Regions from separate parts of the Paenibacillus sp. SEL3 genome, predicted to be linked through region 2. Evidence: a T-box and tRNA genes for the amino acid it is inferred to sense, from the RefSeq annotation. Region 2 holds a T-box; the other regions hold tRNA genes.
The links. A T-box is a leader RNA that pairs with one kind of tRNA and senses whether it is charged. The one in region 2 lies ahead of tyrS (tyrosine--tRNA ligase), so its partner is inferred to be a tRNA-Tyr.
Positions count from the first base shown of each region.

Region 1: it has a tRNA-Tyr gene. The T-box ahead of tyrS (tyrosine--tRNA ligase) is inferred to sense a tRNA for this amino acid. The anticodon was not compared.
Region 3: it has a tRNA-Tyr gene. The T-box ahead of tyrS (tyrosine--tRNA ligase) is inferred to sense a tRNA for this amino acid. The anticodon was not compared.

Region 1 covers NZ_CM137725.1:4,346,595-4,356,622, reverse strand. Annotated here, with positions in the region: gene ACYCS5_RS20110 (VOC family protein) at 196-597, shown strand; partial or broken gene ACYCS5_RS20105 (aldo/keto reductase) at 875-1,532, shown strand; gene ACYCS5_RS20100 (TetR/AcrR family transcriptional regulator) at 1,651-2,337, opposite strand; gene ACYCS5_RS20095 (MATE family efflux transporter) at 2,475-3,827, shown strand; gene ACYCS5_RS20090 (hypothetical protein) at 3,918-4,070, opposite strand; gene ACYCS5_RS20085 (hypothetical protein) at 4,744-5,208, opposite strand; gene ACYCS5_RS20080 (hypothetical protein) at 5,670-5,912, shown strand; partial or broken gene ACYCS5_RS20075 (IS110 family transposase) at 6,103-6,268, shown strand; partial or broken gene ACYCS5_RS20070 (oxidoreductase) at 6,283-6,507, shown strand; tRNA gene ACYCS5_RS20065 (tRNA-Leu) at 6,902-6,981, opposite strand; tRNA gene ACYCS5_RS20060 (tRNA-Arg) at 6,994-7,070, opposite strand; tRNA gene ACYCS5_RS20055 (tRNA-Gly) at 7,078-7,152, opposite strand; tRNA gene ACYCS5_RS20050 (tRNA-Leu) at 7,163-7,243, opposite strand; tRNA gene ACYCS5_RS20045 (tRNA-Lys) at 7,256-7,331, opposite strand; tRNA gene ACYCS5_RS20040 (tRNA-Tyr) at 7,339-7,432, opposite strand; tRNA gene ACYCS5_RS20035 (tRNA-Thr) at 7,437-7,512, opposite strand; tRNA gene ACYCS5_RS20030 (tRNA-Asp) at 7,526-7,602, opposite strand; tRNA gene ACYCS5_RS20025 (tRNA-Met) at 7,629-7,702, opposite strand; tRNA gene ACYCS5_RS20020 (tRNA-Val) at 7,729-7,804, opposite strand; tRNA gene ACYCS5_RS20015 (tRNA-Glu) at 7,815-7,886, opposite strand; tRNA gene ACYCS5_RS20010 (tRNA-Ser) at 7,907-7,998, opposite strand; tRNA gene ACYCS5_RS20005 (tRNA-Asn) at 8,002-8,077, opposite strand; tRNA gene ACYCS5_RS20000 (tRNA-Ala) at 8,082-8,157, opposite strand; rRNA gene rrf (5S ribosomal RNA) at 8,228-8,344, opposite strand; rRNA gene ACYCS5_RS19990 (23S ribosomal RNA) at 8,495-10,028, opposite strand, start outside.
Region 2 covers NZ_CM137725.1:342,936-352,963, forward strand. Annotated here, with positions in the region: gene ACYCS5_RS01755 (hypothetical protein) at 1-431, opposite strand, end outside; gene ACYCS5_RS01760 (sensor domain-containing diguanylate cyclase) at 626-2,611, opposite strand; gene rpsD (30S ribosomal protein S4) at 3,048-3,647, shown strand; gene ACYCS5_RS01770 (AraC family transcriptional regulator) at 3,726-4,595, opposite strand; gene tyrS (tyrosine--tRNA ligase) at 4,797-6,050, opposite strand; T-box leader at 6,117-6,382, opposite strand; gene ACYCS5_RS01780 (penicillin-binding protein 1A) at 6,518-9,541, shown strand; gene acsA (acetate--CoA ligase) at 9,630-10,028, opposite strand, start outside.
Region 3 covers NZ_CM137725.1:1,425,830-1,435,857, forward strand. Annotated here, with positions in the region: gene ACYCS5_RS06785 (MFS transporter) at 1-990, opposite strand, end outside; gene ACYCS5_RS06790 (TetR/AcrR family transcriptional regulator) at 1,144-1,695, opposite strand; gene ACYCS5_RS06795 (NifU family protein) at 2,079-2,318, opposite strand; gene sufB (Fe-S cluster assembly protein SufB) at 2,633-4,030, opposite strand; gene sufD (Fe-S cluster assembly protein SufD) at 4,074-5,381, opposite strand; gene sufC (Fe-S cluster assembly ATPase SufC) at 5,405-6,181, opposite strand; gene ACYCS5_RS06815 (MarR family transcriptional regulator) at 6,162-6,683, opposite strand; gene ACYCS5_RS06820 (hypothetical protein) at 6,974-7,117, shown strand; tRNA gene ACYCS5_RS06825 (tRNA-Leu) at 7,971-8,049, opposite strand; tRNA gene ACYCS5_RS06830 (tRNA-Cys) at 8,061-8,135, opposite strand; tRNA gene ACYCS5_RS06835 (tRNA-Gly) at 8,148-8,219, opposite strand; tRNA gene ACYCS5_RS06840 (tRNA-Gln) at 8,227-8,301, opposite strand; tRNA gene ACYCS5_RS06845 (tRNA-His) at 8,312-8,384, opposite strand; tRNA gene ACYCS5_RS06850 (tRNA-Trp) at 8,402-8,475, opposite strand; tRNA gene ACYCS5_RS06855 (tRNA-Tyr) at 8,483-8,568, opposite strand; tRNA gene ACYCS5_RS06860 (tRNA-Thr) at 8,574-8,649, opposite strand; tRNA gene ACYCS5_RS06865 (tRNA-Phe) at 8,672-8,744, opposite strand; tRNA gene ACYCS5_RS06870 (tRNA-Asp) at 8,782-8,858, opposite strand; tRNA gene ACYCS5_RS06875 (tRNA-Met) at 8,874-8,950, opposite strand; tRNA gene ACYCS5_RS06880 (tRNA-Val) at 8,977-9,052, opposite strand; tRNA gene ACYCS5_RS06885 (tRNA-Glu) at 9,122-9,193, opposite strand; tRNA gene ACYCS5_RS06890 (tRNA-Ser) at 9,211-9,302, opposite strand; tRNA gene ACYCS5_RS06895 (tRNA-Asn) at 9,306-9,381, opposite strand; rRNA gene ACYCS5_RS06900 (23S ribosomal RNA) at 9,449-10,028, opposite strand, start outside.

The DNA of each region.
Region 1 (10,028 bases), 2.6 Mb from region 2:
AATCCATTTCTTGGCTAGATCGATACCTTGACGGAGACGATGCTGGAACAGAGAAGTAAATAAGTTTACTAAGGAAACCGCAGAATGCATGACAGGAATGTCATACCTTGCAGTTTCTTTTATAAGATTCGCTTCTGCTGCCAGAAGTAGAGTATAGTAGGAGTAGTTGAAAAAATATTCCAGGAGGCTACAGCCATGTCACAGGATATCTGGATTAACCTGCCGGTCAAAGATGTTGAGAGGTCAACTGCCTTTTTCAATGAGATTGGATTCCATGCGGTGAGCGTTGGTAACGAGAGATCCAAGCTTGCCATAGGCCAAACAACGATTCTGCTGTTCCCGGATGCGGCGTTTGAGCAATTCACAGGTTCAAAAACCGCAGATACTTCCAATACCGCAGAAGTAATATTTTCCATTGGCGCTGAAAGCAGAGAAGAAGTAGATGCCTTTATTCAAAAAGTAGAGTTTGCCGGAGGAAACATCTTTGGCAAGCCGAGTGAAATTGACGGCTGGATGTACGGCGCAGGATTTGCCGACCTGGATGGTCACCGCTGGAACCTGCTGTACATGGATGAGAGCAAAATGCCGAAACGCTAATATGAAAACGCCGGTCACCTGCTTAAGGTCACCGGCGTTTTTTACACCCCTATAATCTCATATCAGTAATTCAAATCAAAATGGTTGCTTAGAAGGAAAAATTCGTGGGTTAAACTTATACAAATCACCTGGGTTAGCCCGTATTAATTTATTGGTCTTACATAAATAATCAATATTAACGCATATTTGAACTAACCTGCCCGTTAGTTGAACCCCGAATTAAATTAAGTTTTGCTTACATTCCGTAAAAGTATTTCCCTAATACTAAGGATTTTATATGCAAAAAGTAACTTTGAACAATGGGATTGAGATGCCTATACTCGGTTTTGGTGTTTATCAGATCCAAGATGCAAATGAATGTGAACAAAGCGTTTATGACGCTATTATGGCAGGCTATCGGCTGATTGATACCGCTGCCTCTTATCTAAATGAAGAAGCAGTTGGCAGAGCGATCAAACGTAGTGGCGTGGCAAGAGAGGAGTTATTTATCACTACGAAACTTTGGGTTCAGGATACTGGTTATGAGCGTACAAAAAAGGCATTTGAAAAATCACTGGAAAACGCACCTATTCAACCAGCAAATTGAACATGCAAAATTTACGAAAGAGAATAATGTTCAGATCGAATCCTGGGCGCCTTTTGCTGAAGGGAAAAACAACTTGTTCCAGCATGAAATATTGGTATCCATAGCTGAAAAGTATAATAAATCCATTGCTCAGGTGGTTTTACGCTGGTTGGCACAAAGAGAAGTTGTTGTGATTCCAAAGTCTGTTCGTAAAGAGAGAATTATCGAAAACTTCGATATCTTTGACTTTGAGTTAAGCCAAGAGGATATGAAGTCGATTACTACGTTAGATACGAAACAGAGCCTGTTCTTTTCACATCGCGATCCTGACATGGTGAAATGGATCGATACCCGTAAACTCGATATCTAACCCTCTTTCAAAAGATCACCCGTAGGTTTTGATTACGCCAAAAGAACCAACAATTTAGGGTAAACGTAAACCTAATTGAAACCGCCCATCCAATAACCGGATGGGCGGTTTTTACATACTACTTCTCCTTCTCCTGCTCCTTTATCACCTGCTCAATCCCCAACAGAATCAGCTTCAAGCCGAACTCAAACGCCCCGTCGGTTCCCATCAGATTGAACAGCCCGTTCGTGAACATCCTCCGAAACAGTCCCACATCCGTCTCGCTCATGGAGTCCAGAAGGCGAATCATCTCCTCACCCGGATGCGCTTTCTGGTCCTTAAAGATAGCGGAGACATTGCGCTCATGCTGATAATCGTCTAGAACGAAATAGAAGACATAGTTCACAAGCGTAGTAACCACTTGCATTTTCTGCTCTTGCTCAAGCGGCGTCGATTCCACGCAGAGCAGCATACGGTTGGTGAACCGGATGATGTCCGGTTCGTGGGGCAGCGTCATCATCATGAGCTGCGTGGAGCAGGGATATCGGCTGAGCACGTTCCGTACCGTTACCGCAAGCCCCGTCAGCTGCTCCTTCCATTCCCCCTCGGAGTGGAACTCTTCCAGAATCATTTTCGATACCTGGTTGGCCAGACGCTGGTAGAGATGCTGTTTGCTCTTGAAGTACCAGTACAGAGAGGGAGCCTGAATCCCTAACCTATCGGCCAATCGTCTCATGCTTAATTTCTCGATGCCCTCCTCTCCAAGAAGCTCCCACGAGGTTTCCAAAATCTTATCCTCCGAAATCTGAGGTTGCTGCTTTTTCATGTCATCCGCCCTTTTATCTAACAGTGTAAGTTTATGCTTTACAGGTTCATTGGTTCATGATACCATCTAACACTGTAAGTCACAACCTAACAGTGTTAGACTGAAAGGCAAAATAAATAGAGAAAGTAGTGATCCGCATGGATGCAGAAAACCTCCATTACTTTGAAAAAGCACCGGTCGCAAAAGCCGTAGCTCACTTCGCTATACCCATGATGCTAGGCACGTCAATGAGTGTCATTTATTCCATCTTGAATGCCTATTTCCTTGGTACACTTCACAATACTGCCATGTTAACCGCACTCGCACTGACCCTGCCGTTATTCGCAATCATTATGGCGCTAGGCAATTTGATTGGCATGGGTAGCGGTACATTCATCTCCCGTTTGCTAGGAGAGAAAAAATATGATGAGGTAAAGCATGTGTCTTCATTTGCCTTTTACAGCAGTTTAGTTCTCGGTCTTATCGTGATGGCCGTGGGTCTCCCGTTGATCAATCCAATCGTTCATGGCCTGGGAGCAACGTCTGACTCCTTCGGATTCACGAAGGACTATGTCACGATTATGCTTATTGGCTCACCATTCGTCGTATTATTCTTCACACTGGAGAATATCGTGCGTTCGGAGGGCGCAGCAATCACGTCGATGATCGGTATGATTCTCAGTGTTGTTATAAATATTATTCTCGACGCGTTAGTCATCTTCGTGCTCCATTGGGATGTGATCGGCGTTGCGTCTGCTACGGTCATTTCTAACTTGGTTGCGAGTGCATTCTACGCCTTCCATATGGGATATAAGAGCCAATTCTTAACCGTCTCCGTAAAATGGTTCAAGGCTACCAAGGACATTCTGAGCAATGTATTCAAAATCGGAGTTCCTGTCTTTATTATGAGTATCTTTTTGGGTGCAATGTCGCTCATCTTTAACCATTTTCTTGTCGAATACGGGGATCAGGCAGTAGCGGCTTACGGAATTTCATCACGTTTATTGCAATTTCCTGAGTTTATTCTGATGGGCTTATGCGAGGGAGTCGTGCCGTTGATTGCCTTCTCATTCACAGCGAATAAATTACGCATGAAGAATACCATTGGATTTACGATCAAAGTGATTGTGGCGTTAGCAGTCGTATTTGGCATCATCGTCTATTTGATTTCCGACCACTTAATTGGTTTATTTACAAATGACTCGCAATTAATTGGAATGGGCAGCTACATTCTACATGTGACATTCCTATCCTTGTTCATTACAGGAATGACCACATTGTTTACCGGGATCTTCCAAGCATCAGCACAAGGAACTGCCGCGTTTATTATGTCAATTATTCAAGGAATTACTCTGATTCCTGTGTTGTTTATCGCCAATCAAATGAACGGCTTCCACGGGGTGGTCTGGTCGCTTGTCATTGCGGATGCGGTCGCATTCCTTGTTGGTGCCATCATGTTGTATGTTTTGCGGACCAAATTGCAGCCAGAATTGGATAAGTTAGTACAGTAGAAAACATATAACACCCAAGAAGGCAGGATAGGACACTCCCCGACCCTGCCTTTTTTAGGTATATGGACGGGGAATAGGGCAATTGTCATTTTAAAAAGGAAAATGCCCCCTACCTGCACGATCTTGCTTATTCAGCGCCCCCATCGCCACACTCATCGGAAAGTTCTTACCTCTGAAGATCGTCGTTCCCAGCGCAAACTTCGAGACGAGCAAATCCGTGCCTCCTAATCCCTTATATCTCACTTTTCAACGCTACTGTATTAACCTGTACTGCCCGTTACTTCCATGAAAGAGGGAGCATTTGCCGCGGCAGTGTGCTCCCTGTTCTAAATTCAAATATCGTTTCCCGTTAGTTGAATCATTTCTGTGATTGATCCACCTTGTAGATTCTTCTGGGATGGCGGCCTGTGCAACCTGCACTGATCCACGACCTCGAACAGTCTCACTACTTCAACAACTGATTGGAGACGAGACCGAGAATCGATCATGGGCCGCTTAATAAAGCACTTGAGAAAAGCGAAGATAGACATGGACTAACAACAACATGTATGAAATAGAAGTTTGGATATTAAAACAAAATCAACACGAGTGCATACCACACTAAGTGTTGTTACCTTCATTCGCAGCAAACTATTCTGGCTAATCGTATTGTTAGGTCACTTCGCACAAGGAAATTTTTCATCTTCACTTATGGTATGGTTCACCGCGTTGGCTGAAAAGGCAAGTTCTCAAAAAAATAGTCTCCTTATCAGAGACTACCCGCGATCTTCCTGTTTGATAATCATACGATAAGCGGTAGCTTTTCATCATTCTTTCAAAAAAGGGCAATCCTTTTACGGGATAGCCCTTTCTTTAATTTCACTTTTTTGCAAAGAGAATAAGGTGCTGGATTCCTCCATTTGCGCTTTTGCTTACTTTAATATTGTCCTTTAATTACAAAAAACGAACCCCGAATTGTTCCAGCTAGTTTAGACTTCTGCCTAGCAAACTTAAACTTCCCTTCTAGCTCCTTTGGTACCTCCATCCCCTCAGAAAGCTTAAAACCAACAGCCCGCTTTTTAGGGTCATCCACCGTATACATGACATTGATTGCAAGACCATCCTCATAAAAAACGTAGGTAAATCGGATATTTTCCACTTGAAAACGCGACGTTTCTAAAGGTTTAGCCGCAAACGCAATATCACGTTCTTCTCTCAAAATTCGGTTCACATAATCAAGGCTCTCCTGGCTTTCGCTAGCTGGTACAACCGTAAATTCATACTTGTACTTGTTCATAAAATAACGGGCTTCATTAGCACGTAAACCAGCAAGCGCTTCTGCTACAGGTGAAGACTCTAAACCAACCGTAGATACATCTTTAAAATCAACGAGATACGACATTTCCATTCCTCCTATTCTCTCTTTACGCCCTAACAGCTTCCGCATTTCACCAAAATCAAATTCATTTCTCAAGTTGTTGTAGAAACATCCTTATAGCCAGACTTCAAATTAATTCTCTTATCTACCACATAGTATACCAAAATTGATTCAAGAGAAGATTTTGAATGGCGAATTTGTTAGTTTGTTAAATAGTGTTCACATAGACTGGTATTCACAAACACCGCTTTAAATATTCGACCAGCGAGATAATACGATACTGCCTATAGTTCCTCGAGGTCGGGAAATTAAGGACTCAGAGTATGTCCTACCAAAAAACTCTCGGCCTGTGTCCTGTACTTCCATTAAGGAGGTTCAGATTCACAAGCCAAAGATATTTTCATTCATGATGGTGGCCGTTAGTCCATGTTTGTTTGGGAAAGACCCTCTGCATGGAAGGGGGCGTACCCGCATACATAAACCAAATGAGTACGATACCTATCTATCATGAATATATAGATGCATGGCTGAAGAATCATATCGTGCCTGTAATTGTGCTAAACTTTGTAACGGTTATACACGAGCGCCAAATGAAAAAAATCGCCGGGGACGACAAGTTGTTGCGGCAGATGATCGCGGCTATGGACGAAGGCTTTCGCATGTTAGAGGCCTTACGGTATCCGCAAACGACCGGCGTTGATGCGCCTTTTTACGAAAATTTATCATAAGATGCCGATCAGCCGACTGGTTGACGGATCCGTAGGGGAAATCGTAGCTTTGAGCCGTGTGTTTCACCTTTGGAAGAAACAGATCCGGGTCCCTCCCCCCCAACTGGGATGAGTTGGAAAAGCGTTTTGAAGCCAAGGTCAACCGTTCATAACTTTTACCCTAGGAGTAATCAACCGAGGATGATCCTAGTTCTACAAAGAAGACTTTGAGCATTATAAAACAAGGGGCGTTTAGTTGCTTGAATCTTTGAAACTTAACACGACAGCATAACACGTTTACCGGTCTATATATTCAAATTAAGCTGCAGTTCCAAACCGCATTGGATCAGATATCCCCTGAATACAAAGGTGTTTATCGGGGATCTTCATTGAAGGTACGAACACCCGTACAGCAACTATTTATCCAGCAGCAATAAATACAGAGTTGTTGACTACCATCACAGATAAGAATACTTTAAAAGGTGCAACTGCATTGTATGAACAACATGGTATTTCACCTGATCGAGTTGCCAATGTTGTTGCGTTCGCGATTGATCAGCCAGAAGATACGAACGTTAATGAGTTTACAATTGGACCAACAAGTCAACCTTGGTAAGTTCATCTTCTAAAGCGCAAAAGTCTGTCGAGTTTCCCAACAGACTTTTGTGCTTTCTGTGTTGAGTTGGTGAAGTAAACTTAAAACTAACTTGTCCGTTAGTTTAATAAAAAGAGCAGACTTGAAGCGCCTGCTCAACATTGTGTGTTATTTAACTATCGTTCCTCGTTAGTTGTACGCCCTATCTTAATAACGCAAAAGAACGGAGGAGATTGCCTTGGGGTTTCTACTGCTTGTGATGTCGATAGAAATAGTTTAAAAGTAAAAAAGGAGAGATGGCATAAAAATAAGCCATCTCTCCTTTTTCATCTATATAAAGCGGGTAATGGGAATCGGACCCACGCTACCAGCTTGGAAGGCTGAGTTTTACCATTGAGCTACATCCCGAAATAGATGCCGGTGAGAGGACTCGAACCTCCACGGTTTCCCTCACGATTTTGAGTCGCGCGCGTCTGCCAATTCCGCCACACCGGCTTATGAAGTTAATGGCGTCCCCTGAGAGATTCGAACTCCCGACCTTTTGATTCGTAGTCAAACGCTCTATCCAGCTGAGCTAAGGGGACTAATAAATGGAGCGGACGACGGGAATCGAACCCGCGACCCTCGCCTTGGCAAGGCGATGCTCTACCGCTGAGCCACGTCCGCAAAAACAAGATGCGCGTGGAGGGACTTGAACCCCCACGTCAAAGACGCTAGATCCTAAGTCTAGTGCGTCTGCCAATTCCGCCACACGCGCATACAATGATAATGGTGAGCCATGAAGGACTCGAACCTTCGACACCCTGATTAAAAGTCAGGTGCTCTACCAACTGAGCTAATGGCTCGTAAAACTGGTGGAGGATGATGGATTCGAACCACCGAACCCGTAAGGGAGCAGATTTACAGTCTGATGCGTTTGGCCGTTTGGCCACTCCGCTAATCCTCCAATATGGTGCCGGCGAGAGGACTTGAACCCCCAACCTACTGATTACAAGTCAGTTGCTCTACCAGTTGAGCTACACCGGCGTATTAAGTTAAATGGCGGAACCGACGGGATTCGAACCCGCGATCTCCTGCGTGACAGGCAGGCATGTTAGGCCTCTACACCACGGTTCCAGAGGGAATTTCCTTAGTTGAAGTAATTGCGGGGGCAGGATTTGAACCTGCGACCTTCGGGTTATGAGCCCGACGAGCTACCGAACTGCTCCACCCCGCGACAGTAATAAATATTTATTTTTCAAATGGTGGAGGCTGAGGGGCTCGAACCCCCGACCCTCTGCTTGTAAGGCAGATGCTCTCCCAGCTGAGCTAAGCCTCCATACTGCTTATGACCCGTAGGGGATTCGAACCCCTGTTACCTCCGTGAAAGGGAGGTGTCTTAACCCCTTGACCAACGGGCCATATATCTATTATTAAGAGCTGGCGGAGAGAGAGGGATTCGAACCCTCGAGACGCTTTTGGCGCCTACACGATTTCCAATCGTGCTCCTTCGGCCAACTCGGACACCTCTCCACATGGCTCCCCGAACAGGACTCGAACCTGTGACAACTCGATTAACAGTCGAGTGCTCTACCAACTGAGCTATCAGGGAATATTGGTGGAGCCAAGGGGGATCGAACCCCTGACCTCCTGCGTGCAAGGCAGGCGCTCTCCCAGCTGAGCTATAGCCCCATCTAAAAAATCAATTTTGTATGTATAATCAATAGCCTGATAGGCGAAAAAAAATCCCCATTATGGGGTTGCTTGGCGACGTCCTACTCTCCCAGGACCCTGCGGTCCAAGTACCATCGGCGCTGGAGGGCTTAACGGTCGTGTTCGGGATGGGTACGTGTGGAACCCCTCCGCTATCGCCACCAAACATGAATTTGCTATGCAAATTCTATCGTACGGTTATTCACTTCACGACATATCGTGTGAACGAATAGCCATGCATTTGTTGTATGTCACTTGTACATACCTTCAAGGTTACACCCTGAAAACTGGATCCGAAACTTATTGCGTTTTATCTTAGGATAAGCCCTCGACCGATTAGTATTGGTCAGCTCCATGCATTACTGCACTTCCACCCCCAACCTATCTACCTCGTCGTCTTCAAGGGGTCTTACTAATTGGGAAATCTCATCTTGAGGGGGGCTTCACGCTTAGATGCTTTCAGCGCTTATCCCTTCCGTACATAGCTACCCAGCGGTGCTCCTGGCGGAACAACTGGTACACCAGCGGTACGTCCATCCCGGTCCTCTCGTACTAAGGACAGCTCCTCTCAAATTTCCTACGCCCACGACAGATAGGGACCGAACTGTCTCACGACGTTCTGAACCCAGCTCGCGTACCGCTTTAATGGGCGAACAGCCCAACCCTTGGGACCTACTTCAGCCCCAGGATGCGATGAGCCGACATCGAGGTGCCAAACCTCCCCGTCGATGTGGACTCTTGGGGGAGATAAGCCTGTTATCCCCAGGGTAGCTTTTATCCGTTGAGCGATGGCCCTTCCATGCGGTACCACCGGATCACTAAGCCCGACTTTCGTCCCTGCTCGACTTGTAGGTCTCGCAGTCAAGCTCCCTTCTGCCTTTGCACTCTTCGAATGATTTCCAACCATTCTGAGGGAACCTTGGGGCGCCTCCGTTACTCTTTAGGAGGCGACCGCCCCAGTCAAACTGCCCACCTGACACTGTCCTCGCACCGGTTCACGGTACCAAGTTAGAACCTAGATACGATCAGGGTGGTATCCCAAGGATGCCTCCCCTCAAGCTGGCGCTCAAGGCTCAACGGCTCCCACCTATCCTGTACAGATCGTACCCAAATTCAATATCAAGCTGCAGTAAAGCTCCATGGGGTCTTTCCGTCTTGTCGCGGGTAACCTGCATCTTCACAGGTATTAAAATTTCACCGGATCTCTCGTTGAGACAGCGCCCAAGTCGTTACGCCATTCGTGCGGGTCAGAATTTACCTGACAAGGAATTTCGCTACCTTAGGACCGTTATAGTTACGGCCGCCGTTTACTGGGGCTTCGGTTCATAGCTTCGCCCCGAAGGGCTTACCACTCCCCTTAACCTTCCAGCACCGGGCAGGCGTCAGCCCGTATACTTCGCCTTGCGGCTTCGCACAGACCTGTGTTTTTGCTAAACAGTCGCTTGGGCCTTTTCACTGCGGCCCCCTCGGGCTATTCACCCTACCGAGGCACCCCTTCTCCCGAAGTTACGGGGTCATTTTGCCGAGTTCCTTAACGAGAGTTCTTCCGCGCGCCTTAGAATTCTCTTCTCGCCTACCTGTGTCGGTTTGCGGTACGGGCACCTTCTCCTGGCTAGAGGCTTTTCTTGGCAGTCTGAGATCATGACCTTCGCTACTACAATTTTCGCTCCCCATCACAGCCCAGCCTTACGATGTGCGGATTTGCCTACACATCAGCCTCACTGCTTAGACGGACATCCATCAGTCCGCGTCACTACCCTACTGCGTCACCCCATCGCTCATAACGGATTACGGTGGTACAGGAATTTCGACCTGTTGTCCTTCGACTACGCCTATCGGCCTCGCCTTAG
Region 2 (10,028 bases):
TGAATCGGATTGAAGCGATTTAACATACCATTTCCAACCACAGGAGGATAACCGGATGTCAGCGAAACCCATTTCCCACTCTGACGAATAAAACGTTCCTGTGTAACATCATGCTCGGACTTACCTTGTTTCAGAGCTGTGTAGCCACCTTGCTTACGGAAAGCCTCTGCAGAACCCCAGTGCATGGTCAATTCATCGTGATTTCTTAGCCTACCGCGATATTCAAACTGCTTATTCGTTGGCAGACCACTGTCTGCTCTAATTGCAGTCCGTCCAGTAAACGTTACCATCTCTTTGCCAGCCATTCCTGCAACTGCTCTCTTAAAAATCTGCTCAGGCGTATATTGTCGATCCAGTGCACAACCACTTAACACACCTATTACAAGCAACACACCACAAACCTGCATCATCCATTGCTTTTTCCAATGCATCCCATCATCCGTCCTATCCTGAACATAACTGTACTCATGAGCAATAATCCTGCTTCAAGCCAGTTATGCTACCTGGTTCACTTCATCGTGTTATCCCTATAGTTCAATCATACACACGATATAGCTACGTTTAGGATTACCTGTCCGCAATGGGTTATACAAGACAAAAAGAGAACATTCCCTAGGAATATTCTCTACACATTGGCTACATGATCAACAACTATTCGATTGCGTCCTTCATTTTTTGCTTCGTACAAGGCCATATCAGCCCTATAAAATAAAGATTCAATACTGATCTGCTCGTCCAGCCAGTTCCATTCAGCAATCCCGCAAGAAACAGTCACCTGAGGCTCAGTTTCATGCTGTACGCGGTAACGTATTTTTTCTGCATATCCGAGCGCTTGCTGTACCCCCAGCTGCGGTAAATAAATGGCAAGCTCCTCGCCGCCCCATCTCGCACATACATCCTCATCGCGAGTCGCCGAACGAACGATATTGCTGACGCTTTTCAAAATTTCGTCACCCGTCTGATGCCCATGCGTATCATTCACCTGTTTGAATTGATCAATATCTACCAAAATAAGAGATCCACAGAAATCCTTTTCCTGATGTTGCTGAATGATTTGGTCCACATAATGACGTACATACAGACCTGTTAACATATCCATATTAGCCAACCGCCGCACCTCAGCGTGCAGCATAGCATTGGTTACCGCCAACCCGATATGAGGGGCTAGCATTTGCAACATTTTGTAATTATCGTAAGAGAAAAAGTGCGGAAGCTTGCTGGACAATAGTATAACCCCTTTAGGAGTACCGCTGGTCTTCATAGGTACAGCCATCAAAGACTGGGAGTGCGTCGCATCCATAAAATGAGAGGATATCTTCCCATCCTTTCTATAGTCCGACACAATCACTGGTTCCCCTGTTAAGCGTATTAGTCCAGCAAATCCATCTTCAAGAGGGTAACTTTCCAGTCTTAAGCTTTCCACATTACTCGACATGACCTTAAAACAGTTTCCATCCTGGTCAAGCTGTACAATACAACAAAAGTCCGCCATGAACATTTTTAATAACTCCTGCACGGCAAATTCAAATATTTCATTTAACTTCAGGCTCTGATTCAAGCGCTGAACCAGTTCATTAATGAGACGCAATTCATGGATAAGTACATTCGATTGCTCAAGCAGCTTCGCATTTTCAAATGCGGTGCCAGCCGTATCCGCCATCATGGCAATCAGCTCTACATCCACTTTTTTCATACTATCCGCGCCCGATGGAAGAATCATATGGAAAACACCGTATACGCCCTGCTTACCACGTAATGGGATGCCGATTTCAGTTATTTCATCTTGTGTACCGACAGGCTCATTCACAGCCATTTGCCCTTTCATAAATGCACGGACGCATACATCTTCGTCCCGTTCATGCAGCAGTAAAGGTTTGACCTGCGGATTGCGACTATGTCGATCCTGACTCATATACAAGGTGATATCTACATGGGGAAACAAATAGGCGATGCTCCCGAATACCTCATCCAGCACGCCTTCTACGTCAATTTTGTCATGCATCCGTTTTACAATCTGAAATAAAATAGAACGGCGTCTACCTTCACGATCGCTTCGATTCCGCATCCCAAGGACATCTTCCATAAATATGTACTCAAACTTCGTGTAAAAGCAGGATTTAAAATGTAAAGCAGCTGATAACAATGTGTCCAGATTTGGGACAGAATGTTGAGCAGGCCGTGTAAAACGAAGAGCGGCAAAGGGCTCGCTCTTGTAATTACGGCATAGTATGGGAACCATATACACAAACGAAAGGCTTCCATCACGAAGTTTGCGCTGGCTCACTTCCATCTCTCTAGATATGCAACAACGTTCGACCAAATCCAAATCCTCGTCATCATCTTCTTTTTTACCAGCAACACGAACACCTATAAAATTAAAAACAGCAGTATATTCTTCGTTAATCCAGGATATACCATTGCCCTGTTGTAACCAACTCCGATATCCTTGGACAAGCAGCTGGTTAATATAGGGGAAATCATAGGGTGTCATATCCATGTTCTGGAGCCAGGCAAAAGAAGTATATCCTTTATCATCAAACAGCGGAGCACCGCTAGCCTGGACCGTTTTACTGTCAAGCATTTGCTGATCCGTTGTTGAAAATTCCGACATATTAAGGCGCTCCTTCACAGCAAAATTAGCTGTACCAAGACAGCGGCTATACACCACTATAGCTCATAATATGATCTATTTTACTCCCAACTCTAGAAATTTGCATCCATTTTCCAGAAATTCGTCCCACTTTTTTAGTTCTAAAGCCCTATCGACAAAATTTGACGTTTTCATTCTTTTTCTCTTCTTGACATTGACCTACTCTTACATGTAGTATATATTATTGAAAAAGACTGTACGGCAGAACTATCTACTGTGCGGATCTTAAATTTTGGGCGTAACAGTTTGTGTCACCCTCATCTTTTTTGTTGCTGACAGGACAGCGGCTGAACTTTTCTGTCAGTAGTGCGTCTCACCTTAATAGGTAGCGCCGAACAAATTGGAGCGCAAAGAGAGCCCCAACTCAAATTTTAATTATGAAGGAGTTAACTCTATAATGGCACGTTACACTGGTCCTAAATTTAAATTGAGCCGTCGTCTCGGTATTTCCCTGAGCGGCACAGGTAAAGAATTGAAACGCCCTTTCCCTCCGGGACAACATGGTGCAAACCAACGGAGAAAAATCAGCAACTACGGTATGCAGCTTCAAGAGAAACAAAAGTTGCGTCACATGTACGGCTTGGGTGAAAAACAATTCCGTACCCTGTTCAACAAAGCTCAACACATGCACGGTATCGCTGGTGAAAACTTTATGTTCTTGCTGGAAAGCCGCCTGGACAACCTTGTATTCCGTCTTGGCTTTGCTAATTCCCGTGCAGGCGCACGTCAATTGGTAGCTCACGGTCACGTTACTGTGAACGGTAAAAAAGTTGACATCGCTTCTTACCAAGTAAGCCCTGGCGACGTGATCGGTCTTCGTGAAAGAAGTCGTTCCCTGTCTTCCATCAAAGAAGCTTTGGAAAACCGCAACCACTTGGTAGCTTACCTGGAGTACAATGACGCAGCTCTGGAAGGTAAATTCATTCGTTTGCCTGAGCGTGGCGAATTGTCCCAAGATATCGATGAAAAACAAATCGTCGAATTCTACAACCGCTAATCCCTGCATTAGCACCAAAAAGCACCCGAATTTATTCGGGTGCTTTTTTTATATTCCTTATGATCGAGCCTGAGAGTTTTATTCAATGGGGATGTATACTTTCATGCTCAAATGATCTGGATAGGAGGAATTCATCACGTCCGTAATTTCAAAATCTGGTCCCTCCCTCCGTTCAAAATTAGAATTAGGAAGCCATGTGCCATAGATAAAGTCTCGTATATTCTGAACCCGTCCATCTGAACCCGAAGCGTCAAACTCAGCATACTTCCCTGCTGGAATCTCCATATATATGAAACCCTCTGCCAGTTCATTTGACTCTTTTTCAACTGCCTCGCCCACCACAAATGAAAATGCACCATTGTCTTCAAATCGACAGGCAACCCCATATGACATTCCCGGTGCGATCTTGTTCGGGATACACATAAAATATTCATTGGCTCCAAAGTGCCCATAAAATCCTGGAATTTCTTTATAGTGCTGCTCATTATTCAGATTTGTTTTATATTCATACCCTATAATTTTGGTCGTTTCGAGCTGCAATATCACTGGCTTGTTCACATCCAAATCCCCCTTCGTATTTTTTTGATAATCCAGAAAATTAATTTTGCTTTGTCCAGGAAGCTCAATATCACTGTTACGATATTTCCCAGGGGTGATCCCAAAATTCTTTTCAAAAGCGCGGGTAAAGGCTTCTTGCGAGTTGTACTGAAACTCAATAGCAATGTCCAACACTTTTTGATTGGATTGTTTTAGCTGTTCAGCCGCCTCGGACAATCTTCTCCTTCTTATATACTGTTGAACCGTAAAACCCGAAATGGCCTGAAAAACCCGCTGGAAATGAAAAGCTGAAAAGCATGCCTGTGAAGCAATATCGGCAATTTTTAGATCCTCCCGGAGATTCAATTCAATAAACTCAATCGCACACTGAATTCGTTTAAAATAGTCCATATAATCCTTCCCCACACTCGTAATTGTTCTGATTATCGATCCTACACCCAAATTGTGCAACCCACGTTTTCATTATGTATAACTCTTCACCTACATGTTTGATTATTTGTGCTAAGTTTACCATGACTTTTCACTTGGCAGAAATAAAAAAGCAACGCTGAGATCGAGACAATCTCAGCGCTGCTTTTGAATATATTTTCATTATCCAAGCTTGATTTTAGCAAATTTCCGTTTACCTACCTGCACAATGTCGCCTTCCTTCGGCGTGTATGCTTCGTTCACATCGGTCCATTTCTCTTCGTTAATTTTGACCGAACCCTGCTGAATACTGCGCTTGGCTTCACCGTTAGATGCTGCAAAGCCCAGATGAGTCAGCAACTGGATCACACGAATGCCACCTTCTTCTAACTGATCAGCCGTCAAGGTGAACTCTTCAATATCGTCAGGCAGCGCGCGCTGCTGGAATACGGTCACAAAATGCTGCTTCGCTGCTTCCTCTGCTTCTTCACCATGGTACATGCGCACTAACGTTCCAGCCAGCTTCATTTTGGCATCACGTGGATGCACTGAGCCTTCCTTAACACCTTTCGCCAGCTCTGCCAACTCCTCGTTGTTGATATCCGTTGCAAGCTCAAAATATTTCAGCATCAGCTCATCAGGAACGGACATGGATTTTCCGTATATTTCGTTCGGCTCCTCATCAACACCAATGTAGTTCCCCAAGCTTTTACTCATCTTCTGAACTCCATCCAGCCCTTCAAGCAATGGTAAAGTAATAGTAGCCTGTGGCTCAACTCCGTATTCTTTTTGCAGGGTTCTACCCATCAGAAGATTAAACTTCTGATCCGTTCCCCCTAATTCAATATCGCTTTGGAGAGCCACGGAATCCATGCCCTGCATCAGCGGGTAAAAGAACTCATGGATGCTGATCGGCAATCCGTTTTGGTACCTTTTTGTAAAATCATCCCGTTCCAACATACGGGCAACCGTTACTTTGGCCGACAGGGTTACTACATCAGCAAAAGACATTGGCCCTAACCATTCGGAATTGTAAAATACCTTTGTTTTTTCAGGATCGAGAATTTTAAAAATTTGTTCCTTGTATGTTTGGGCATTGCGCTGTACATCTTCTTCAGTCAGTTGCTTACGAGTCTCCGATTTACCTGTCGGATCACCAATTCTGCCTGTAAAATCTCCGATAATCAGTTGTACTTGATGGCCTAATTCCTGGAACTGGCGCAGTTTGTGCATAACAACCGTATGTCCGATGTGAATGTCGGGAGCAGATGGATCAAGGCCCAGCTTAATTTTGAGTGGCTCGCCGCTAACGACCGATTTGATCACCTTACGCTTCAGCTCATCCTCCGGTACAATTTCCGCTACACCCCGCTGTATCACCTCTAGCTGTCGTTCTACCTCTACCTGCTGCTCCGGCTTCAATTCTTCCCACTTCATCCTGTATACCTCCTATTTTTCATCCAAAATATTACATATTAGACAAACCAAAAAGCCCCTTTCATCCCAAGGGACGAGAAGGAGCTACTCGCGTTACCACCCTAATTAAAGAAACGCATGTCAAAGACAGACATTTCTTTCACTTCATTCCTATAACGGGCCTACACCCGGTACTGGATTACTATGGTGCTTCGCAAACCTGCAAAAGCTTTCCATTCATCCAGACAGCTCCAGACGGTAATTCAAAGGAGGGACGCTACCGATTCACACCACCCATCGGCTCTCTGTACAACGTGAATCCGCCTTCTACTGAAGTCTTTCTCTGCTTTTCACGATATTTACTTTGACCTATTTATAACACACTGCTTTTATGTAGTCAACGACACCAAAAGACAGGCTTTTTAGCATATGGGTTCATTTTGTAATTTTATGCTATAATAATGGCTGTTATAAAGGAGGAAGACTTAATGGTTGAAGAAAAAAACAATGTATCAGAGCCAAAGCCTTCCCGCTTGCGGACAACCATGCGAAGGCTCGGCCGTGTCATAAAGTGGGTCGTCATCATCGGTTTTATGGGGGCACTATTTGCAGGAGGGGCGGCCGCCGGCTATGTTGCTTCTATTGTAAAAAGCGAACCCGTGCGTTCCAGATCCATGATCCTACAGGAAGTAGATAAGAATGCAATTACAGGCTTCGCTTATTTCAATGATGGCTCTCCCATCGGACAACTCCGGACAGAAGAAGATCGAAGACCTGTCACGTTTAAGGAGATTCCACAACTCGTCATTGACGCAGTCATTGCCATTGAAGATAATCATTTTTACGAGCATAAAGGTGTCGATCTATCGGGAACACTGCGTGCTGTGAAGCAAAAGGCGCTGCATGAATCCGTACAAACCGGGGGTAGTACCCTCACCCAGCAGCTTGCGCGTCGTGTCTTTCTAAATCTCGATCGCACGGATGATCGCAAGGTCAAAGAAATTTTGCTGTCTCTGCGCCTTGAACGCTTCCTAAGCAAGCAACAAATTATTACGGCCTATCTTAATAAAGTACCTTTTGGTAACGGTTCAAGCGGTTACAACGTCTTTGGCATTAAAGCAGCGGCCAAAGGTATTTTTAATGAGAATGATCTGAACGAGCTTAATATAGCCCAGGCTGCCTATCTGGCAGGTTTGCCACAGCTTCCTTCTTCCTATTCTGCTTACAACGGTAAGGGTGAGTTTAATGAAGCTGGCTTTAAAAGAGCCATCAACCGCCAGCACCTGGTGCTCAGTCGAATGCTGGAGGAGAACAAAATCAATAAAGCACAGTATGATGAAGCGATGGCTTTTGATATCAAAAAATCTCTCGCACCACGTACTGTTAAGGCTTATAACACCTATCCATATCTTATGATAGAAACAGAACGACAAGCTGCGCAGGCACTCATGTCTGTCACCAATCCGGGTCAAGCAGCTAATGCCAGTGCAGATGCCAAAACCAAGGACGATAATGATTTGCTCAAAGAAGCTGAACAGCAGCTTCGCACAGGCGGTTATATGGTGTACACCACCATTGATAAGAGCGTATACAAATCTATGCGTCAAATTGCAGAAAATAAGAATAACTTCTCTGCCACTAGTAAAACCAAGGGTGACGAACAAGCAGCGGCTATTCTGATTCAGCATAAAACAGGCGCCATTCTTGGAATGATGGAAGGTCGGGACTTCCAAAAGGAGCAGATGAATTATGCCACCCAGATGGTTCGTCAGCCGGGTTCGGCAATGAAACCGATTGCTGCCTATCTCCCTGCATTGGACAGCGGTCTTGTGCAGCCTGGTAGTATCGTGGATGATGCCCCTATTATTTTGAAAGATGGCAGTAATGGGTATCACATTCCGAAAAATTCTAACAACCGCTATCAAGGATTGGTCACGGCGCGTTATGCACTGAATCAATCGCTCAATACGATAGCACTCAAGCTGTTTAACGAAAAAGTAGGGATCAGCAAAGCCTGGGCTTTTGCCAAGAAGCTGGGCATCACCACCTTGGAATCCAGTGATAACAACGCCCAAACGGGTGTACTTGGCGGCTTGGCCCATGGGGTGACCGTCGAGGAGCTTACGAATGCATATGGAGCCATTCCAAATGGCGGTGTGTTTAATGACGCCTATATGATCGAAAAGATTGTGGATTCGCAAGGCAATATTATATACAAGCATCAGCCTAATCCTGTGCAGGCCTTCTCACCGCAAACCGCCTACCTGATGACAGATATGTTGCGTACAGCCGTGTCGGAGGGCACAGGCAGACTGGTGAAGCGGAACTTTGACCAATCCGGTAAGATTCCGATTGCCGGCAAGACAGGCACTACGCAATCCTACACTGATGTTTGGTTCGAGGGCTTTACGCCTGACGTCACACTGGGTGTATGGGTTGGTTACAAGCAACCTGTCAATAAGCTTGAAACGAAAGTCCAAAAAGAGCGGGCTCGCCGCTTATGGGCTCTAATCATGAATGAAGTAACAGCTAAAGATGCTCAGCTGTTCCAAACGGACAGCTTCAAGAGACCTGACGGCATTGTAAGCCGTACAGCATCCGCATATGGTTCGGACATTTATAACAGTAAGTATCCACCTAAAAACAGTGAAAATGGTGTGAGTCGTGCGAAATATATTACCTACCAAGGTGTGAATTATATTCCACGCGATGGTACACCGGATGATATGTTATATGAACGGACCGTTAGGAAACGGGAAAAGTCAATCTCAGAATTGATTAAAGAGCTTCAGCAAGCCTTTAAGGTGATGAGACGACATAATTCGTTGTCCTACTATCTGCCTCAGGATGCAGATAAGGAAGCTCCTACTCAGATTGATCCACGCAAGGACGATGGAGCAGCTCCTAACGCTCCATCTAGCGTCAACGTAAGCTATAGTGATGGTAAAGCCATAATCAGCTTTAGCCCAAGCGGAAACAGCGACGTCGTAGGATACCGTCTGTATCGTTCTACAGATGGGGGGAGCTTCCAACGGCTTGGCAAGGTCGTTATGGCTGACAGCTCCAAGGTGTTCTCTGACAGCCCTGGGGGCAGCAGCTCTAGCTACTACGTGACCGCCGTTGATGTGGGCGGCCATGAGTCCGGTCCAAGCACGAAAGCAAGCGCAACACCTGTAGTGCCACCTGCAGATTCTGAGTCTCCAGACGTTCCGGGCGAGGGAGATGGAACAGGTGAGCAGCCTACAGAGGTCCCTACTGCCCCTGGACAGCCTCAAGCTAAAGCCGCAGGCTCATCCGTAGCGCTCCAATGGAGCGCAGGTAAGTCGGCGGACGCTATTACAGGCTATAACGTGTATTACAGCGAAAGCGGTGCGGAGCCTTTTACAAATATAGGCTCTACCGCATCTACCAGCTTTGAATATAAGTCGAAGAAAAAGCCAAAAGGCTGGTTTCGTGTCACTTCCATGAATGCCATGGGGGAATCGGCTCCTTCCGGAGCCGTCCGTCCATAACTGAAGACAAGAGTAGAAAGTGATAGGAGTCCCCTTAGCCATTAGGGCTTTGGAGACTCCTTTTTTTAATTCTAATATACACAGTACTTCAATCCTCTATGGTAGATAAGTCACCTGTAGGAAGGTTAAGCTCCCAGGCTTTCAACACGCGTCTCATAATTTTACCAGAGCGGGTTTTGGGTAACTTTTCCTTAAATTCAATTTCGCGTGGAGCAGCATGGGCAGACAGCCCTTCCTTAACGAAGCGATAGATGTCCTGCTGTAAAGCTTCAGACGGTGCATAGCCTTCACGCAGTGCAACAAAAGCTTTGATAATCTCTCCCCGCACGGTATCTGGTTTTCCAATGACTCCGGCTTCCGCTACAGCAGGATGCTCCAGAAGCTTGCTTTCCACCTCAAAAGGGCCGATTCGCTCTCCAGAGGAGTTAATGACATCATCAATCCTACCCTGAAACCAGAAATATCCGTCCTCATCCATGTAAGCTGA
Region 3 (10,028 bases), 1.1 Mb from region 2:
TAGAGAAGTACTTACTGCCGGGCGAAGGATATCCATAGCCAGAAAAATGATGAAGGTCGTCAGCATAATCATCATGTACTGTTCAGCAAATAGGGTTAGGAAGATGAACAGGCCCCCAATAGCCAAGCAGAGATGAATTACTTTTTTCTCTCCAAAACGATTAATGATCCATCCAAATATAGTTGCTTGGACAACTGCTCCCAAAATGGAGCCTGTCGTTATGATGATGGCAATATCCATCGGTGTGAAACCATATTTATGGTCAACAAACAGTCCAAATACGGTTTCGAAGTTCGCTAACCCAAAAGCAACGACAAATACAATGAGTAAACCCATGAAATATGGAGATTGATATGACTTGGCAAATTGCTGCAAAAGATTTTCTTTTTGACGTGGAAGCTCTCTATTATATTGTTGCTTTTCCTTGCTTAAAGACTCAGGCAGCACTAACAGAGACAAGATAGCTGCTATTCCCGCAGCTCCAGCTGCCGCAAAGAAGGGAATGCGTATTCCATATGTGGCAAGCAATCCGCCAATCCCTGGCCCGATTATGAAGCCTGTGTTGATCGCCGCATTGATCATGCCCATTCCCTTGCCTCTTTCTTCGAACGAGGTCACGTCAGCGACATAGGCCATTATAGAAGGAGTCAGCAACGCTGCCCCTGCTCCACCCATGATTCGTGCTATGAACAGGGTAGGAATGGAATGAGCCAGTCCAAAAACAAGCTCTGATAACATGAAGATGAACATCCCAGAAACAATCAATTTTTTACGTCCATAACGATCAGACAACTTTCCTGACAATGGTGATAATAAAAGCTGAGTCAACGCAAAAGCTGCAACCATCAGTCCCATCGAAGAACCATTCATCCCTAGCTCACTTATAAATTTAGGTAATACAGGGACAACTAAGCCAATCCCCATGAACGCCAAAAAAATGTTAAGCATCAATAACAGCATTGCTCCTCGATTTCTTGTGAGTATAGACATATTTCCACCCTTCCTTTTCCGTATCTCTTTATTCGATATCAGGTAAACTTCATTATCCCTTTTCAAAAAACAATTGAAACTAAAAATGTTTTCTTAGTTTTCATATAAAAAAGTGGCCTCTTCAAATATGCAGCATATTGTTGAGGCTATTTTTTAATTCTCGACCAAACCGAACAACAAAATATCTACAATAGAATAAGTAGCTTCCTCTACCGTCACACTGTTATCCAGAAAGAAACGCTGATCAAGCGTTAAATTTACAGATTCAATAATAAGCTTCATGATCAGAGCCTCATTTTTGTTCACAATAATTCCTTCTCGGATGCCTTCCTGAATTAATGTTCTAATCGGAGACCAATCATTTAAATCGGCATGTACCCTTTTCCATTGTTCAGGATAATACTTTTTCATCTGGTCCAATATCCTTAAATCGTAAAACTTATAATACAGAGGCATGACCCTAATCGACTGCTTAATCTTGTCTAACAAAGATAACTCATTATTTTGGATAATCTGCTCCGTTTTTCGAATCATATCATCATTTGTACGCTCAATAAGTGTTTCTAAAATAAGCGTCTTAGACGAAAAGTTTTCATACAACGTACGCTTGCTAATAGCGAGTCTTTTCGCAAGATCATCCATCGTAAATTTCAATCCATTTTCATGAACTTCATCTACAAAAGCCTCCAATATTCTTTCCTGCATATTCTTCCTCATTTCTTTCGCGCTCGGTAAACTAGAAAAGTTTTTTCAGTACCATCATCTTACGATAAGATCAAAGCGCTGGTCAAATCCATGTTAACCTTGTTGCCAAAATCATGAATATATAATAAAAAGGATGATAAAATGCCTTTAAGCATTTTATCACCCTTTTGTGTATGGGCGAGAGGACTAGAACCTCCACGGTTTCCCACTCGATACCGAATATAATATTGATAATACCTTGTTTAATGAAGGGAGATAAGCGCTGCTCGTCGATTTCGACCCGCAAGGTAATCTGTCAATGTACTTTGGTATTGAGCAGCGGGATCAACTTCCGTAGCTATGGTCTGCGACAGGACTAACTCAGTTGCTCAGTATCAAGGAATTTAGAACACTTGTACAACTTCTTTAATATCATCAATTTCCTCAAGAATTGCGCGCTCAATAGCAACCTTTAACGTAATCGTAGCACTTGGGCAACCATTGCAAGCTCCCAAAAATCTTAATTTTGCTATACCGTTCTCAACTTCGACCAGTTCAGCATCTCCACCGTCACGCAGTAAGAAAGGACGTAGTTTGAGAAGAACTTCCGATACTTCATCGAATAAAACTCCATTTTCATCCATTATGTCAATTCCTCCCATTTTCTTTACCAACCGTCATTCATACCTTTTTTCACCCTAGATCGTCTGAGTGATCCTTTGCTTTTTGCCTAAGAGTGACCTCTTGATCCGAAAGTTCCCTTATAAGCGTAAGAATAGAGTCTAAAGGTATCATCACACCACAACTTGCGCTCAATCCTGACAGCATATTGAAGCAGAACTGAAGTTTTCGTATCTCTCGGGTAATTTGAGCTAGTTCTGAATCGTCCGAATTATTTTTCTTCATTACTAGCACCTCTTTAAAGAATGATAAAGGTTTGATCTATTAAATTAATGAATCAACCGATGCTTCCTTCCATCTCAAATTGAATCAACCGATTCATTTCAACGGCATATTCCATTGGCAATTCTTTGGTAAACGGTTCAATAAAGCCCATTACAATCATTTGTGTAGCATCTTGTTCTGTAAGCCCGCGGCTCATTAAGTAAAACAATTGTTCCTCGGACACTTTGGATACTGTTGCCTCGTGCTCCAAAGTAATCTGATCGTTTTTAATTTCATTGTACGGAATCGTATCTGATGTTGACATGTTGTCCAATATCAACGTATCGCACTTAATATTGGACTTGGACCCTGCGGAATCGCGGCTGAAGCTGGACAACCCTCGGTAGTTTACTTTTCCGCCCTGCTTGCTGATGGATTTGGATATAATCGTAGATGTTGTCTCGGGAGCAAGGTGAATTACCTTCGCGCCAGCATCTTGATGCTGATCTTTACCGGCTACGGCAATAGACAGGATGGACCCCTTGGCTCCCCGTCCTTTCAATAATACTGCCGGATACTTCATTGTTACCTTGGAGCCGATGTTGCCGTCCACCCATTCCATTGTGGCATTTTCTTCTGCCACAGCCCTTTGGGTTACCAAGTTGTAGATATTAGGAGCCCAATTCTGAATGGTCGTGTAACGGACACGGGAATCTTTCCGGCAAATAATTTCAATAACTCCACTATGCAGAGAACTGGTACTATAAATAGGTGCTGTACATCCTTCAACATAATGGACAAAGCTGCCCTCTTCGGCAATAATTAATGTCCGCTCGAATTGACCCATATTTTCAGAATTAATACGGAAATAACCTTGTATAGGAACCTCGCACTGAACCCCCTTCGGAATGTATACAAAGCTACCGCCTGACCAAACCGCACTATTAAGCGCCGCAAATTTATTGTCGGCGGGAGGGATGATCGTCCCAAAATGTTGCTTAAACACTTCGGGGTATTGCTTTAATGCACTATCCGTATCAAGGAAAATAACGCCCTGATCCTCCAGTTCTTTCCGCATGCTGTGATAAACTACTTCCGACTCATATTGAGCGGATACGCCCGCCAGGAACTTTTGCTCCGCTTCAGGGATTCCCAGCTTGTCAAAGGTTGCTTTGATCTCGGAAGGAACCTCCTCCCAGGTCTTTCCCTGTTTTTCAGAAGGGCGAACGTAATACTGGATGTCATCAAGATTTAGCTCGGTCAAATCCGCTCCCCATTCAGGCATCGGCATTTTGTAGAATTGATTCAAAGCTTTCAACCGAAAATTGAGCATCCACTCCGGCTCTTCCTTGATCCGGGAAATTTCCCGGACAATCTCTTCCGTCAGACCTTTTCCAGATTGAAAAATAGACTGGTGCTTGTCGCGAAACCCATATTTATATTCGCCCATATCTGGTGCTTTTTTAGCCATTGGTATCACTCCTTTTTAACCTTTCAAGATTCATTTTGATTTGCTATGATCTGCCGAGCTTGCTTTCCACTAAATCTTTTAGGCGACTGCGAACACCTTCCAGCGGGATCTCCGAAATGACAGGAGCGAGAAATCCGAAAATAACAAGATGTTCGGCTTCACTCCGTGATATCCCGCGCGACATCAGATAATAGATTTGCTCTGCATTTACTTGCCCCACGGATGCAGCATGACCCGCGGTTACATCATCCTCATCTATCAGCAGGATCGGATTGGCATCGCCGCGAGCTTTAGGACTTAACATAAGCACGCGTTCTGTTTGCTGACCATCACAATGGGTTGCACCTTTTTCAATCTTTGTAATGCCGTTGATAATGGCCGTAGCTTCTTCAAGCATGACTGCACGCGTAATCATCTGGCTTACCGAGCTTCTGCCAAAATGCTGAGCTTGAGTTGTATAGCTCGATTTTTGATTGCCCGTGCCAATAGCAATCACCTTATTGTCGGAGACCGCCCCGTTGCCTTGTAGCAAAGTCTTGGTATCGCTCACGGTATAACCATTGTTCATCTCACCGATAATCCATTCCACACCCCCATCAGCAAGAACGACCGCCCGTCGCTGGGTGAAATCTGTTGTAGTTACAGCAAGTTGATGAACCGAAGCTACTTGCACCTTTGAGCCCGCCCCCGCGAAGACCTCTGTCACACCGTTATGCAATACCTTGACATCATCACCACTCGATACACAATTATCCACATAAGTGATCTTGCTGTTGCTCCCTGCCACAATTAAGACGTGAGGAGCAAAACACACACCGCTTGTATCGTTAAGAAAGATCGCTTGAATAGGTGCTTCAACCTCTACACCGTCTGGGACATATAGAAAAACGCCACCACTCCATAAGGCACTGTGTGCAGCAGATAAACGATGTTCTTCTGGCTTTACTGCCTGAAAGAGATAACGTTGAACCAGCTCCTCATGCTCTTTTGCCGCAGTATGCAGATCCGTTAAAATGACTCCCTGGGCGGCTAAGCTCTCGGACAATTTCGTATACACTACATCCGAGTTGAACTGAACGATTAGTCCGCCTTTCACCGGAGAAGCAACCAAACCTCGAACAACCTCCGGCGCTTCCTCCAAACTAGACCACGCATTCTCAGCTTTGTAATCTCCACTTTCGTAGATATCCCATTTTTCAAGATTGATTTTCTCCACTTTAGGCAACTCCAGCGTCCCTGCCAGTTCGAGGGCGTGAACGCGGCGTTCAATCAGCCAACGAGGTTCATCCTTAGCGCTTGACCATGCGCGTAAATCGTCCACATTCATTGAAACTCTAGCTTGTATATCCACGTGCTGTTCCTCCTCTCCGGCTTTTAAGCTTCCCTTACCGTCTCATCCGTAATCCCAAGTTCCTCCTTCACCCAATCGTACCCTTCAGCCTCCAAACGGTGGGCAAGCTCCGGACCGCCAGATTTAACTATCCGGCCTTGCATCATGACATGCACAAAATCCGGGGTAATATAATTCAACAGTCGTTGATAATGGGTGATGATTAAAAAGCCTCTATCCGGGCTGCGCATCTCATTTACGCCATTGGCCACAATACGCAGTGCATCAATATCAAGCCCTGAGTCCACTTCATCCAGGATCACAAACTTGGGTTCAAGTAGCATCATTTGCAAAATCTCATTCCGCTTTTTTTCACCGCCAGAGAATCCCTCATTCAAATAACGATGCACAAATTCCGGGTTCATCTCCAGCCCCTTCATTTTGCTCTCCATTTCACGGATAAAACGGATTAAGGATATCTCATCGCCTTCTTCACGCCGTGCATTGATGGCACTTCTGAGAAAATCCGAGTTGGTCACGCCAGCAATTTCACTTGGGTATTGCATTGCGAGGAACAAGCCTGCCTGGGCACGCTCATCCACCTCCATCTCCAGAAGGTCTTCATTGTCCAATGTCACCTTACCGCCAGTAACCTCATATTTGGGATGGCCCATTAAAGCTGAAGCCAATGTACTTTTTCCCGTCCCATTAGGCCCCATAATCGCATGAATCTCTCCGCCATGAATCTCCAGTGTGAGCCCTTTTAAAATTTCTTTCCCTTCAATCTTGGATCTTAATTCCTCAATCTTTAATGTCGTCATTTATCGTAAACTTCCCTTCGGAGTATTCTTCGGCACGCGCCACCAAATCACTCATAAATTTTCCAATAGTCTGCAGCTCAACCTCTGAATAGGATTCAATGAATTGGTAAAACCTTTCTTCTTTTTCTTTGTGCATTTCTTTATGCAAATGATAAACGTGTCTTCCCTTATCCGTTAAACTAAAGTAAATCTCCTTACGATTGCTGTTCAGTTGACTTCTCATAATGAAGCCCATTTCCAGCAGCTTTGCACTAATTTTAGTAATGCTAGCTTTGGACAACCCCATCTTCTCCACAATCCCGGTATGATTTATCGGTTCATAATCACCAATGCAATCAATAACATGCACACTAGTAATATTGTTGGAGAGCATGTCAATCTGGTACTTTTTGGCCTGTTGCCGAAACGAGTTAAATTCTTGTTCAGTATACAGCTCATTCAGATGTAGCATTTTAATATATTGCTCGTAAAGGTGACCTTTAAAATGATTTTGAAACTCCAATTTCCCAATCTCCCCTCTCTTGTAGTAGTTGCAGACCAAGTTCAGTGTCCCCATTAGATTTTTTTGTTCACTAGTAAACAAAATTATATTAACACAATTGATATTGATAATCAATATCAATTGTGTTAAATGTGACGTAATTTTGAAGTCGCATTTCACGGGTTTGTTGTCATTGTCATAGGCCTCATGCTGTGTTTTTACTAGGGCACGTCCCGGAAATAGTTTTAAATACCTCTGATCAATCCTGCTTTGCGGGGGTTGAACAATGGAACCAATTCGGCAGCACCTGGATGGATCTGGTAACCGGAGCCAAGTCCAATACCGTTGCCTATGTACGTCATGGTACACCTGCCACAGACCGGGGTCGCTACCGTAAAAAGAGGACAAAGGTGGTGCTTGGCCGAGCTGTTTTAAAGCCGTATCGCCGCGTTTGAGTACGCTATCGTGAGCATGTATGGCAATGAATAATCCGTCAGTTACCTGTGTCTAGATATATTATGGGGCCAAAGAGTATACCAAAAACTGTGGTTTTTGCTGGTGAATCCGAACAGGCGATGCTCCATTCTAGCCAGCACCGATCTGACACTGGAGGCGACCTAGATCATCGGACATTATACCGCCCGGTTCAAAATCAAATGCACCTTCTGGGCGCTAAAGCAATCCATCGGCGGATTCGGCTACCACTTTTGTAGCAAATCCATTCCGAAGCTCAACCGGTATTTGAAAAAGGATCGGGTTCACCCTCTGGAGGTGTTGGAAGAGGAGAAAGCGCAACGGGACATCCGCCTAACTGTAAAGATGAGAATGGTAAACGATAACCAAAATGGATCCCTACGGGGCTTAAGATAAAAGGAACCAAGAAAAGAGCCGAAATCTTGCTTCAGGAAGCCAGGAAGAATTCTCATATGGAAGGACAAGCACTCGCGGTTGAATACGAAGATATGCTGTAAGAGTAAAAGCGGCTACTCCATCCGGTAATCTGCCACTGGTGGACACGTTCTATGAGCTTCTGATTCGTATGAAGGAATAACAGGAATCCTATCGCTTATCTTCTGACAATTCTTATTGTCTTGAGTACCTGGAGTATATTTATGTAGATGTATTAGGGGTAAGTATGAAAGAAGTTCAGGAATGGTTAGGCCACAGCGATTATGCAACAACGGCAAATATTTATTCGCATTTGGAATACAACTCAAAGGTGTCTTCAGCTCAAGCAATGAGTGGGGTACTAAAGCTCAAATAAAAAAAGCTCACTAGAGAATGTCTCTAATGAACTCTTTTAGTTAATACCGGCGAGAGGACTCGAACCTCCACGGTTTCCCACTCGATTTTGAGTCGAGCGCGTCTGCCATTCCGCCACGCCGGCGTATTCAATTATGGAGGCGCCACCCAGATTTGAACTGGGGAATAAAGCTTTTGCAGAGCTTTGCCTTACCACTTGGCTATGGCGCCAGAGTGTAACAAAGCGGACGACGGGAATCGAACCCGCGACCCTCGCCTTGGCAAGGCGATGCTCTACCGCTGAGCCACGTCCGCATAAAGATGGCTGGGGATATAGGATTTGAACCTATGCATGACGGAGTCAAAGTCCGTTGCCTTACCGCTTGGCTAATCCCCAATAAGTAAAGGGCGGCCGATGGGGCTTGAACCCACGAATGCCGGAGTCACAGTCCGGTGCGTTAACCACTTCGCCACGACCGCCGCAAGTAATGAATAATTGGCAGGGGCAGCAGGAATTGAACCCACACCAACGGTTTTGGAGACCGTTGTTCTACCTTTAAACTATGCCCCTATAAAACTGGTGGAGGATGATGGATTCGAACCACCGAACCCGTAAGGGAGCAGATTTACAGTCTGATGCGTTTGGCCACTTCGCTAATCCTCCAAAAATGGTGCCGGCGAGAGGACTTGAACCCCCAACCTACTGATTACAAGTCAGTTGCTCTACCAGTTGAGCTACACCGGCACATAAAATATTCAATTAAAAGTGGCTCGGGACGGAATCGAACCGCCGACACGAGGATTTTCAGTCCTCTGCTCTACCGACTGAGCTACCGAGCCTTAGAATAAGGCTCTTCATTACACGTTATAATACTAATGGCGGAACTGACGGGATTCGAACCCGCGATCTCCTGCGTGACAGGCAGGCATGTTAGGCCTCTACACCACAGTTCCATAATAATTTTTAATTGGTTGCGGGGGCAGGATTTGAACCTGCGACCTTCGGGTTATGAGCCCGACGAGCTACCGAACTGCTCCACCCCGCGACAATAATAAATATTAAATTTTCAAATGGTGGAGGCTGAGGGGCTCGAACCCCCGACCCTCTGCTTGTAAGGCAGATGCTCTCCCAGCTGAGCTAAGCCTCCACACCGAAACACTTTTCATATTATACCATAATAAAATTTTTATTGCAAGTTTTTTTTATGATATTTTTATGACCCGTAGGGGATTCGAACCCCTGTTACCTCCGTGAAAGGGAGGTGTCTTAACCCCTTGACCAACGGGCCATGCTACAAATGAATTATGGCGGAGAGAGAGGGATTCGAACCCTCGAGACGCTTTTGGCGCCTACACGATTTCCAATCGTGCTCCTTCGGCCAACTCGGACACCTCTCCATATGGCTCCCCGAACAGGACTCGAACCTGTGACAACTCGATTAACAGTCGAGTGCTCTACCAACTGAGCTATCAGGGAATATTAAGCATTTGTTTCAAGGTTACACCCTGAAAACTGGATCCGAAACTCATTTGCGTTTTATCTTTAGGATAAGCCCTCGACCGATTAGTATTGGTCAGCTCCATGCATTACTGCACTTCCACCCCCAACCTATCTACCTCGTCGTCTTCAAGGGGTCTTACTAATTGGGAAATCTCATCTTGAGGGGGGCTTCACGCTTAGATGCTTTCAGCGCTTATCCCTTCCGTACATAGCTACCCAGCGGTGCTCCTGGCGGAACAACTGGTACACCAGCGGTACGTCCATCCCGGTCCTCTCGTACTAAGGACAGCTCCTCTCAAATTTCCTACGCCCACGACAGATAGGGACCGAACTGTCTCACGACGTTCTGAACCCAGCTCGCGTACCGCTTTAATGGGCGAACAGCCCAACCCTTGGGACCTACTTCAGCCCCAGGATGCGATGAGCCGACATCGAGGTGCCAAACCTCCCCGTCGATGTGGACTCTTGGGGGAGATAAGCCTGTTATCCCCAGGGTAGCTTTTATCCGTTGAGCGATGGCCCTTCCATGCGGTACCACCGGATCACTAAGCCCGACTTTCGTCCCTGCTCGACTTGTAGGTCTCGCAGTCAAGCTCCCTTCTGCCTTTGCACTCTTCGAATGA